Regions from separate parts of the Lysinibacillus sp. NPDC093688 genome, predicted to be linked through region 1. Evidence: riboswitches for the same ligand, from Rfam matches in the RefSeq annotation. Region 1 holds a riboswitch; each other region holds the start of a gene.
What was found. Region 1 has a riboswitch for S-adenosylmethionine ahead of ACQKN2_RS15020 (Na+/H+ antiporter NhaC family protein). Riboswitches for the same ligand answer to the same signal wherever they lie in the genome.
Positions count from the first base shown of each region.

Region 1 (4,293 bases):
GGTGATAGAAAAAGAAAGAACTAGAGAACGAGGAAACTTACTCAAATGTTCTTTCTTTTTTCGCTTTCGGCCTCGATAGCATTAGCATATGAATGTTATTCGTTTCTTTAATGCTCGTAACAGGCAAAGAGCTTACAATTAATGTTTTAACTATACCCGCTTTAGTTTTATTTTTGGTTGTTAGAGTTACTGAATATTTTGTGACGCGAGGCGGAAAAAAAGATATTCCTCAATGGATTATTGTAGGGACATTTGTTATTGCTGCTCTTACTGCAATAGGTATGACGTTTACATTACACTAAACGTATACAATAAGTGAGGGAAAATAAGAATAAAGGTGATTCCATAAATATTAAGAAACTATGTTTGCAACTTACATTTCCGAGGTGTGGCTATGTGATGAGAAAATATATTGCAATTATTTGTTTGGTGATTGCGCTCATTTTAGGAATTCCGTTTAAATGGATTCATTATAAAGGGTCAGAAGATGTATCAATTCTTCAAATAAAAGATTTCGGGATTAATAATTTATTCTTTGATTTCACTTTATTAGGCTTAAGTACTTTAATTATCTATTTAGTGTTATCTAGATTACTAAAAGTTAGAGAATAATTATAAGCCTTACTCATTCCACAAAGGCACTGTATCTCCTTGGTGGGTAAACTATTAAACTATTTGAAATAAGGTGATCCAGTATGTCTATTGAATTAGTTTTAACATCATTAAATAAACGATTAGAAAAAGAGAAGACCATAACTATACAAAGAGAAAATGGTGAGATCTTAAATGTTACATGTGATTGGAACAGACCAGTAACTGACCAAGAACTAAAAGAATTTTCTTTAAAAATTAATCATATTTTACCGAAGGATTTTTGTTCATTTTTAAAATTATGTAATGGTGGAAAATTATTTTCAGATGGAGTGGATTGCTTTGAACTATTCAATTTAAAAGAGATACTAAATTATTTAAATGAATATAATACAAATATTAACTATAAAAGTGCTTATAATAAAAATTGGTATATGATTGGATATTATAAAGGATATGGTGACTATTTGTTCATTGATTCAGAAAAAGTTGCTAATGGGGATAACGACTATCTAATATATGTTCAGGTTGGGGATATTCAAAGATTATCAATGAATTTTGAAACATGGCTTGACCGATTCATCGTCGCACAAGGTGCTAGATATTGGTTATGGTGATCGATTTATTTTCTTGTATTAACTATCAACCTGATGAAATTCTTTGAATGCAAAAGCTCAATAGTATGGGTTCTCTACCATACTTACTGAGCTTTTTTAAATATGTCTTATTAAAATATATAATTACTTTTTCAAGATTTATGGAATTTAAGTTAAGATAGTCTTTTCTTTTTCTTGTTTAACTTTTCCTATACCTTCAATATCCCTGCAACGCACATACATTCTTTGTAATTAAGATGCCCTCAGACTCTATTAATGATTTTTATAATCAATATATTTAAAGACACTAAATTTCACGAAAAATTAAAGCTTCTTTTTTTACCATGGTGTATGCTTAAAACGGACTTTTTTTGCGAAAAGAGTACTTTTTTGTCGCTTTGAAATTCAGTTTGATTAAAAATAAGTTGCAAATATAGATGTTTTATTATACTATTTCATTATTGTGCAAAAAATTAATATTTTTTCTTCTTATCAAGAGAGATGGAGGGACTGGCCCTATGAAATCTCGGCAGCGGAACTTTGTGAGTAAGTTACTGTGCCAAATCCAGCAAGCAATGGCTTGATAGATAAGAGGAGTGTTTTATAGATATAAGACCTCTTCTTGTTGTTTCAAGAAGAGGTCTTTTTTTAGTAAGAAAATGGTCAATGACGTATCCATTTTTAATTTTTGGAGGTAGAACGATTGAAGAAAGAGAATCCATGGGCGTTAATCCCATTTGTTGTTTTTTTAGTTTTATTTATTGGTTCAGGGGTTATTACAGGTGATTTTTATGCCTTCCCTGTCATTGTAGCCATTGCCATTTCGGGCGCTGTTGCTCTGGCGATGAATCGAAAAGTATCGTTTTCGCAAAAGGTTGATATTTTTTGTAAAGGCGCAGGAAATGTAAATGTCATGCTGATGGTTGTTATTTTTCTATTGGCTGGAGCCTTTTCAGAGGTAGCGAAAGGCATGGGCGCAGTGGACTCCACTGTTAACTTTGCTTTATCGGTCATTCCACAAAACTTACTTGTCGTAGGCTTGTTCATCATTGCCTGCTTTATCTCCCTATCAATGGGTACATCGGTAGGAACAATTGTTGCACTGGCGCCAATAGGAGTTGGGATCAGTGAGCATACTGACTTTTCCATAGCCCTAGTAATGGCAGCGATTGTTGGAGGTTCGATGTTTGGCGATAATTTATCCTTTATTTCAGATACAACCATTACTGCCGTTCGTTCACAAGGCGCACAAATGAAGGATAAATTTAAGGTGAATTTTTGGATTGTGTTGCCGGCAGCTATTGTAACAAGCATAATTTTAGGAATTATTACAATGGGTGAAACGGCGGCACAAGTAGAGCATTTAAGCTATAGTTGGGTAAAAATTATTCCCTATGTATTGGTTATTATTTTTGCGCTAGTTGGAATGAATGTTTTCCTTGTTCTGGCATTTGGAATTGTTCTGGCCGGGGCTGTTGGCTTAGCGGATGGTAGCTATCAGTTAATGGACCTTTTTCAAAAGATTGGCGAAGGAATGTCAGGTATGTACGAAATGGCGTTTCTTGCGATCTTAATAGCTGGAATGGTGGAGATTATTAAGCTGAACGGAGGCATTGACTTCCTACTTCACCTTGCGACACGTAGAATTAAATCAAAAAAGGGTGCTGAATTTGGGATTGCCGGCCTTGTTGGCCTAACTAATTTATCTACGGCCAATAATACGATTGCTATTTTAATTGCTGGTCCACTTGCAAAAAATATTGCTGATCAGTATGGGATTGAACCTAGAAAGTCCGCAAGTATATTAGATATTTTCTCCTGTACAACGCAAGGTCTTCTGCCATACGGTGCCCAATTCCTGGCAGCCGCAAGCGTTGCTGGAATATCGCCAGTGAGCATGTTGCAATATTCTTTCTATCCGATTTTAATAGGAATTTGCGGAATCATCGCTATCCTAATCGGATATCCGAAATCAAAGAAAGCCTGACTTCATCACTTTAAAGTGACAGGTGTAGCTTTAAAAAATATTAATTTTACATTGAAATCATCCAATCGTTTTGACAAAAGATTAATCAAAACGATTGGATTTTTTATTTGGGGCAATTTTGAAGTTTAACTCCTTATTCGATGTTTCAAAAGTTATGTCTTCACCTGTTGCACGTTCGCCACCATCCAAGCAACTCTTACGTTTACTAATAACAAAAAATTACTATTGATTATAGTTCTTCAGAAACATTTCAAATGCGAGTGTTATCATACTATCGTTTTACTTAATTTGATACACTACTACCACTCTGTACAACATTTTTATTGCTGAAAAGATAGCCAATAATCGCACCTAACAGACCTGTAATTAGCCAACCTACACCTGATGTGAATAATGGAATAAAGGCAAATGTAGAGTTAATTTGCTCTACCATAATATTAGCATCCTTTAATGCATCTAATATTGCTACAAGTGCAGTACCAATCATCGTGCCTACATATACACTTTGTGCACCACCAAACCATTTTTCTGTAAAAATAAGGATGATTAAAGCAATAGCAATTGGGTATAAAAGCATTAATACTGGTGAAGCCATCGATAAAATCTTTGTTAAACCAAAGTTAGTAAATACAACGCCTAGTAATGAGAAAATAATTAACCACTTTTTATATGAAATACTTGGCATAATGGGCTAAAATATTCAGAGGTTGTAGCTAAACAAGCGACGTTTGTTGTATTTCCTGTTAAGAAAATGACGATTCCAATTAAATAAATACCGATTTGACCAAATAAGGTTTTCGCTGCTAATGCAATAAGCTCTCCGCCATTTGATACATAACCAACCGAATCTACACTCGATACACCGATCCAAGCCATAGATACTTGTAAAGCAACTAAACCAACAACCGTAATAATCCCTGCTTTAAAAAATACTTTGGAAACGTCTTTTTGTGACTTCAAATTCAACGATTCAATTGATTTAATGAAAATTCCACCAAAAACGAAGGCTGCCAGTACATCCTTCGGAATTTTCGAATAAATCTATACAACACAACATAAAGCATAATCTCTCGTTTGAAAAGTTTTTTTTTCGACAAAAAATATTTTTACTTGCTTTCA
Region 1 is NZ_JBNNUX010000018.1:30,151-34,443, forward strand. It holds gene ACQKN2_RS15005 (hypothetical protein) at 93-302, shown strand; gene ACQKN2_RS15010 (hypothetical protein) at 400-612, shown strand; gene ACQKN2_RS15015 (SMI1/KNR4 family protein) at 696-1,208, shown strand; SAM riboswitch class I at 1,674-1,781, shown strand; gene ACQKN2_RS15020 (Na+/H+ antiporter NhaC family protein) at 1,891-3,174, shown strand; partial or broken gene ACQKN2_RS15025 (branched-chain amino acid transport system II carrier protein) at 3,458-4,140, opposite strand.

Region 2 (4,293 bases), on a different contig from region 1:
TGGATTTATGGCGCATCACGTGCAATCTCTTATTGAACATTATGGATATTTTGGCATCATTCTTATCCTGGTTGGAGGGATTGTCGGGCTGCCACTTCCTGATGAAATATTTTTAACATATGTAGGGTATAGTGTATATCGTGAAACTCTTTCACATATTCCAGCTTTAATCAGCGCTATGGTAGGTGCAGCTGGGGGAATTACCTTGAGCTACTATATAGGCTATAAATTCGGGCTCCCCTTATTACAAAAATACGGTTCGAAAATCCATATAACTGAACAGAAAATTGATTTTACGAAAAAGTTATTTGAAAAAATTGGACCAATATTATTATTAATAGGGTTTTTTATTCCTGGTGTGCGTCATCTTACTGCATATATTGCGGCTATTAATAATTACCCTTATAAAAAATTCGCTTTCTTTGCTTATGCGGGAGCAACTATATGGACATTTACTTTTATTACCTTAGGAACGGTGCTTGGAGAGAAATGGCATTATGTTGGGGTATATTTATCCCGCTACAGTATTTATCTTATAGTATTGTTCATAATAATTATGTTGATCGTTTATTTTATTTTCAAAAGAAAGAATTCACCTAAATAAAATAAATTTATGGAAGGTCTGATTCAATATTTATTGAATCAGACCTTAACTTGTCGAGAATAATTTAAATAAAGTGTATCAAAAAACAAAGGTTGATTTTCACTCCGAGCTGGCGCTTTCCGCGGGCTTGGCTTCAATCTCCTCGTCACTCCGTTCCTGCGGGGCTTTCAGCGCAAGCTCATCCCGCAGGAGTCGCCACTCTCCGCGAAAATCAACAGTTCCTCATCATAGAATGAGTCGACAAGCGAAACAAAATAGTATTATAGCTATGGTTAAAATACTATACAAGGCAAGCCTCACCACATAGACTTCTCGAGTAAAACAAGATTAGATGCTCTTCATAAAATGCTAAATGGCAAAGTCTGTCGATTAAATTACCATACAGCTCTGTGCAAAACAAAGTGGTGTTTGTCTACATTTCAAATCGGACCTATTGCTATATTAAGGCAATATAGCAAATGAACGGACAGGGAATCCAGATGCTTTTTCAGGCTTTGGCACAATATTGAATATAACGGCGCCTTTTGGAGGTAGCTTATCTAAATTGGTCATAAGCTCGATTTGGTAAGTATCTTGCTCTAGTACAAAATATTCTCCGTCTAACTTTCCGTTTTTACGAAAATCTGCTGCTGAATCCGTATCAAAAGTTTCGTGGCCAATAGCACTTACTTTTCGTTCGTTGAATAAAAATTGCAACGCTTCTAATCCCCAGCCAGGAATATGATTATTGCCTTCAGCATCTTTGTTGCTGAAAGACTCTTTATCTGGCCATCGTTTACTCCAATCAGTACGCAGCGCAACAAAGGTACCGGCTTCAATTTCTCCATATTCAACTTCAAAGTTAAGAATATCTTGAACACTTAATGTGTAATCGTTATTAATTTCGGCATCCTTCGATTTATCAATAACGATTAGTGGTAGCACTAGTTCTTTTAGTTCCAATTCCTCTAAATAGCGTGTTTCTCGCACGAAATGGATAGGTGGGTCGATATGTGTTCCGTATTGCCCAGGGAAAGTAAATTGCTGTGCAAAGAAGCCATCATCATGGGAAAATAATGTTTCAAATTTTGCATCATCAAACATAAAGAAGTGTGGAGAACTTGGACCAAATGTATGCGTTAAATCGACCCATTCTTTTGATTTCAATAATTTAATTGCTTGTAAAAGTTCGTTTGCCATAATATTTCCCTGCTTTCTATTCATATTTTGGGTGCTATTCTTTGCGTATCATTCGCGTTAAATAGCAAATAAAAAAGAGTCCTCCTTGTAGAAGAAGACTCTTGTGCAAAGCAACTGCAGTAAGTCTTCTCATCTTCAAGGCTAAATTATGCCATTTGGAATTAGCACCATACCTATAGGCTGGTTGCTGAGACTTCATAGGGCCAATCCCTCCATCTCTCTTGATAAGAAAATGCGATATAAGAATTTTCAGAAATAAAGTTTACACACACTTTAGTATATTTGTTTATAGTTTACAAGTTCAATAGGGATACAAGGTTAAAAATTTAATATTCCAGAGCCTCTCTATAAAATCATTGCTTTAAATATTTTTTGTACACCTAGTGGAATAAGAGCTTGATTTGTATTCCTTACATCTATTTTGAGTACATTTTCTTTGTGAAAACTTTTTAAATAATTGTCGTCAATAGCTTTCAAATGCACATTTTCAACAAGTAAACGTTGGATTAAAGTATTTACATGTAATTTTTGAGGAATTACCATGTGTAGTTTAGTATCAAGTGAGCTTGGACGTGTATAGTCGATATTTGAAGAACCGGCTAATTTTTGAACCTCTTCATGTAAAATAGCTGATTTTTTTGCAGACTTTTGTGAAAGCATCCTACTGTGAGAATGAAACATTCCACTCTTTAAGTATAGCTCCAAGGCCCCTTGTGTTATCAGGCTTGTATCGTAATCAATTACTCTTTTTAAAGCTATAAAATTATTTAAAATTGGATCAGGAAGTACAGTAATCCCAACTCGTAATCCTGGAAAGATAATTTTAGAAAAGCTTTTTAGATAAATAACACGGTTACTTACATCATACGCAAACATGGGGTCGGCTTTTGTATTTAGATCAAAATCGGCTAAATAATCATCTTCAACAATATAGACATTATATTTCTTTGCTAAAGCTATTATATTTAATTTTTCCTTCTTACTAAAAGAAGTCCCTAACGGATTATGGAACCTTGGCATAGTATAGAAAAACTTTATACGATTTTCAGCAAAATTATTTTCTAGTTGCTGCAGGTTAATACCATTTGCATCTCTTTTTATTCCAATACATTTGACGTCAGTCGTTTCAAGTAAGCGATTAAAGAGGTGGTATGTTGGCTGCTCGACTAGAATTGTATCTCCTTCATTTGGAAAAGGAATTGATGTCAATATATAAAGTGCTTGCTGAGTGCCAGTTGTAATCACAATATTTTCTTTATTAGCAAACACCTGATATTGCTCAAGTAACTTCTTTACCTCTAAAATCAATGACTCTAACCCGTGTACTGTCATCCCATAAGAGAAAAGCCCACCTTGTTGAATTTCAATTGCTTGATTTAAGCAATGTTGAAATTCTGTGTAAGGGAACATTGTTTTTTCTGGGGTAGCTGTGGCAAAGTCAATAATATTCGTTACCTCAGTGCTTTGATAATTTGATGTAGACAATACATAAAATCCACTCTTTGGAATGGAGAAAATTAGGTGCTGGTATTTTAATACGCTTAATGCCTTTAGGACAGTTTCTGAACTGCAATCGTAACGGTTTTTTAATTCACGAATAGAAGGCAATTTTGCCCCTTCTATTAAAGTTCCTTGCTCAATTTCATAAAGTATATCTGCAACAATTTGTTGATATTTCAGCATTTATATACCCCTTTACCGGTACAGATTTGTTTTATTGTCATTGTATAGAATAACGAACAACCATACAATGATGTTGGTTAAAGAATGAAGAAAGGAATGGGGTAAATATGAAAATTTTTGTAACAGGCGCAACTGGTGTAATTGGAAAAAGTCTTATAGCAGCTTTAGTTGAAAAAGGCTATATAGTTGGAGGAATGACAACAAGTGATTCTAAAATTGAAGTATTACAAGCATTAGGCGCTACGGCATACGTTGGAAATATACTTGAAAAGGAGCAAGTTGAGGCAATTATACAGGATTTTCAACCAAACATTATTATCCATCAGGTCACGGCGCTTCAGCACGGACGAGTAGAGGACAATGCTAAAGTGAGGGCAATTGGAACTCGCCATTTAGTTGAAGCTGCGAAAAAGACAAATAGTAAACGACTTATTGCCCAAAGTATTGCATGGGCATATGAACCGGGCGACACAATTGCCATTGAAGAAACCCCTTTAGACGTAAATGCAATAGGCAGAAGGAAGATTACAATAGACGGAATAGTAGCATTGGAGAGTGCTATTCAAGAAATCCCAGACTCTGTTATTTTAAGGTACGGTTCACTTTACGGACCAGGTACTTGGTATGATTCACAAGGCTTAATTGCACAACAATATCTCAGAGGAGAAATGGTAGTAAATGATGGCATAACATCGTTTATCCATATTGAGGATGCAGTAAAAGCAACAATAGAGGCTATTGACTGGGAACCAGGAATTTACAATATAGCGGATGATGAACCTGTTAAAAACAGTGTATGGGGTAGATATTATGCGGAACAGCTAAAA
Region 2 is NZ_JBNNUX010000003.1:87,403-91,695, forward strand. It holds gene ACQKN2_RS04110 (DedA family protein) at 8-604, shown strand; gene ACQKN2_RS04115 (cyclase family protein) at 1,046-1,783, opposite strand; SAM riboswitch class I at 1,910-2,014, opposite strand; gene ACQKN2_RS04120 (PLP-dependent aminotransferase family protein) at 2,129-3,466, opposite strand; gene ACQKN2_RS04125 (NAD-dependent epimerase/dehydratase family protein) at 3,574-4,293, shown strand, end outside.
Region 2: another riboswitch for S-adenosylmethionine. It lies ahead of ACQKN2_RS04115 (cyclase family protein); the one in region 1 lies ahead of ACQKN2_RS15020 (Na+/H+ antiporter NhaC family protein).

Region 3 (4,293 bases), on a different contig from region 1:
CATCCACAAAGGCGGCTAAAAATCCAAAAGATATTAATAATATGACTACATTTAAATCTACATCAAATAGCATGCTTACACCTCTTTAGATAGTTACTACTGAAATAGTAACTAAATTTCGCGTAGCTGTAAAGACAAATTTTTTTCGTTGGCTAATCCTCATAGCTTTAAACTATAATAGAGGAAATGGAGGGATTCGATGGAATTATTAATCGCCCAATTAAAAGAACTGGGATTCACAGAATATGAGGCAAAGGCCTATACGGCACTCGTACAAAATAGCCATGTTAGCGCCTATCAAGTAAGTAAAAACTCCGGTATCCCACGTGCAAGAATATATGACATACTAAATGTACTTGTTGAAAAAGGGTTAGTAATGAAAGAGGAAACCGCAGATCAAACGACATACTCTTCTATTCCTGTCGCTGTGTTTTTACAACAAATTCAGCAGCGTTGGCAATCGAATTTCACGTCGATTAGTGATCAATTAGAAAAATTAGAGGTAAAAGAGCAGGAAACGGAGCATAAGGTTGTCACGTTAAAAGGAAAAGAGGCAATCGTCAATTATTGTCAGTCGTTATTAAAAAAAGCGGAGAAAAAAGTACTTTTATCAATGTGGGAAGATATGTATGAAGAATTGCGAGAAGATTTACATGAGGTCGCTCAGCACATTCCGGTTCATGGAATTACAATCTATGTGGATGAAAATATTGTATCCGTTGACCAGCATCGCATTACTCAATATACGAGGAATGCTTCTACGCCCCATTGGTTTATTCTATCTGTAGATGGTCAAGAGATGATTTATGGTCACTCACCGTCCAATCAAGAAACGGCTTTTATTACAAATGACCCGGTGCATATCTATTTATTAGAGGATTATATTTGGCATGACGTGCTTGTCAATCGACTGTTAAAGCGCGATGATAAAGAGCTTGGAGAATGGATTACTAAAGAACGTAAAGCCTTTTTTGTAGAATAAAAACATAAAAAAGAATCTACAAGCCATCATGTACATTACAGATGGCGAGCAGATTCTTATTTTTTGTTAAATAGTATTTTTTATCTTAATAAAAAACTTTATCAACATTGTATTTAGCGCGGAATGAATTGATCGCGTATGTTTCGTAAATTTCACGTTCCATAGCATCTTCCACTTCATACACTTCAATTTTGAAAATTTCATCACGATGATTTTTCATCGGTGAAACATTGTCCTCAAAATGCTTTTTAATACGTTGACGAATTTTACGTGCTTTACCGACAAATAATAGCTCGTTCTCTTCATTGTAGAATAAGAAAATGCCGCCATTTTCACGTGTGATTTTATGGAAATCAATAAAACCATGGTACGGTGTGATTGGTACATCACCTGGCTTTAAATCTTGTTCGCGTTGACGAATTACTAAATCTGGTTTTGGAAAATCAATTTTAATCAAACTATTCACGTTCCTCTCTGTTACTAAAGGTATATGTTAACATAAGTACAGCATGTTTACCATCAAATTTAATGATGTAAACTTAGTTTGCTTCAATATTAGTGTTAAACAAATTACATCATGACATGCATGGTTAATAACAAAATATTCTATGTATTATTGATATTCTTAATTGTTCATGTTACAATTCTTTTTAATTAAATAATCTTATCAAGAGAAGTAGAGGGATTTGGCCCGATGACGCTTCAGCAACCTCTAACAAAAGTTAGAAAGGTGCTAATTCCAGCAAAGGATCTGTCCTTTGAGAGATAAGAGTGAACGTGGTAAATCCTTCTCATTCTATCTCAAATGGAATGAGGGGGATTTTTTAATTTTATCGAAAAAGAAGACTTAATGAGCTTTGCGCAGGGCCTGTGAATGGAGACTAAGGCCAAATTGATTTTAACTAGAGAGGGGAATGCAAGATGCCAATTAATATTCCAAAAAACTTACCAGCTGGAGAACATTTACGTGAGGAAAAAATCTTCGTTATGGAAGAGGACAGAGCGAAAACGCAACAAATTCGTCCATTAAATATATTAATTTTCAACTTAATGCCTGAAAAAGAAAAAACAGAGCTGCAATTACTACGTTTATTAGGTAATACCCCGTTACAAGTGAATATTACATTTTTAAATACTGCTACTCATGAATCGAAAAATGTTAGTAAATCACATTTACAATTATTTTATACGACTTTCAATCAAATTCGTCATCGTCGCTATGATGGCATGATTATTACGGGTGCACCAGTAGAGAAAATGGCGTTTGAAGAAGTGAACTACTGGCAGGAAATTTCAGAAATTATGGATTGGTCCAAAACAAACGTAACATCGGTCCTTCATATATGTTGGGGTGCACAGGCAGCGTTATACCATCATTACGGTATTGGCAAAATTGGGCTTTCTGCTAAATGCTCAGGTGTATATTCTCATGTCATTACGGATTTAACAGTGGATTTAGTACGGGGCTTTAGTGATTCGTTTACGGCACCACATTCACGTTATACATCTGTATCGATTGACGAAGTACGCAACCATCCTGATTTACGATTACTATCTTATTCAGAAGATGCTGGTGTTTTCATTGTGCAATCTAAGGACAATAAAAATATTATGATTACCGGTCACCTTGAATATGATGCGACAACTTTAGCGGATGAATATAGTCGTGATGTTGAGAAAGGATTAGATATTGAGGTACCCGTGAATTACTTCCCAAATGATGATCCAGGAAATGAACCGATTAATACGTGGCGTGCTCATACACATTTATTATTCTCGAATTGGCTGAACTACTATGTTTACCAAGAAACACCATACGAATGGGATTTTGTTGATCAGATTGAATATCATATTTAATGCTCTTCAATAGCATTCAAAAATGATGACCTTGATATTTTAGGGTCATCATTTTTTACTTTACTATTCCGGATCATCATCATAACGTGTGGTTGATTTCTGTTTCGACTGGGCGCTTTGTCGCTGCCGCTTCGCTTTCGCGCAGATAAAACATTTGTTGTTGCTGTCGCTACGCTTTCGCACAGATAAAACATTTGCTGCCGCTACGTTAGCACTACGCTTTCGCACAGAAAACATCCGCTACGCTGCAGGGTCTCGGGCCAACACGATGTTGGTCATGAAGGCGTTCTCACAGGATGTGATGGTTTTAGCCTTCGTTCCTCTATTGCTGATCCCCGAGGAGTCGCCCAGTCTCCACTCCAATCAACAAATGTCACCCACAACTTTTGGTGATGAACCACACTGCTGTTAATTGTCTGGCGGTTTTCCATTCTTATCACTGTTTGGCGTATTTCCGGTATCGCTATCATTCTGTGTAGTATTGCCGGCATCGTTTTCACTTTTACTTTGAGTAGTATTTTCGCCATTACTACTACTTGTACTTTCAGAAGTGTTTTCGTTATTGCTACTACTCGCACTTTGAGAAGCATTACCGCCATTGTTGTTACTTTCACATTGAGCAGTGTTTTCGTTATTGCTACTACTTGAACTTTGAGAAGCATTACCGCCATTGCTGTTACTTGCACTTTGAGAAGTGTTTTCGTTATTGCTACTACTCGCACTTTGAGAAGAATTACCGCCATTGTTGTTACTTTCACATTGAGCAGAATTTTCGTTATTGCTGTTACTTGAACTTTGAGAAGCATTTTCGTTATTGCTATTACTTGTACTTTGAGAAGAATTACCGCCATTGCTGTTATTAGTACTTTGAGAAGCGTTTTCATTATTGCTATTACTTGAACTTTGAGAAGCGTTTTCGTTATTGCTATTACTTGAACTTTGAGAAGCATTACCGCCATTGTTGTTACTTTCACATTGAGCAGAACTATCGTTATTGCTGCTACCTGCACTTTGAGAAGAATCTCCACCATTGCTACTACTCGCATTCTGAGCAGAATTATCGTTATTATTACTACTGTCATTTTGTGTAGTATTCCCGCCAGTACTACCATTTTCATTTTGTGTATTACTATTGCATTGCGTTGTATTTCCTTGATTACCATTAATTTTACGAATCATCGCGACAAGTAATAAAACTATTGGTAATAAGATCATGAAAACGAAGGATAACATAGGCCATGTTTCTCTATTGTAAATATCTGAATGAATGATATTAGGATGCACAATTTGTGAAAGTCCAAGGATAATCATACCGAGTGGAAAAATGAGCGGTCGATGATTTTTAATTTTAAATATTTGTGCGATACCGATCACCGAGGCATAAAAATACATAAAAGTTCTAATATAAATTGATATAATCCACATGGCTGCCATAATTACTTCAATGCGTTGTA
Region 3 is NZ_JBNNUX010000004.1:191,081-195,373, reverse strand. It holds gene ACQKN2_RS05795 (TSUP family transporter) at 1-73, opposite strand, end outside; gene ACQKN2_RS05790 (TrmB family transcriptional regulator) at 200-982, shown strand; gene ACQKN2_RS05785 (nucleotide excision repair endonuclease) at 1,068-1,439, opposite strand; SAM riboswitch class I at 1,644-1,754, shown strand; gene metA (homoserine O-acetyltransferase MetA) at 1,904-2,839, shown strand; gene ACQKN2_RS05775 (GerAB/ArcD/ProY family transporter) at 3,248-4,293, opposite strand, start outside.
Region 3: another riboswitch for S-adenosylmethionine. It lies ahead of metA (homoserine O-acetyltransferase MetA); the one in region 1 lies ahead of ACQKN2_RS15020 (Na+/H+ antiporter NhaC family protein).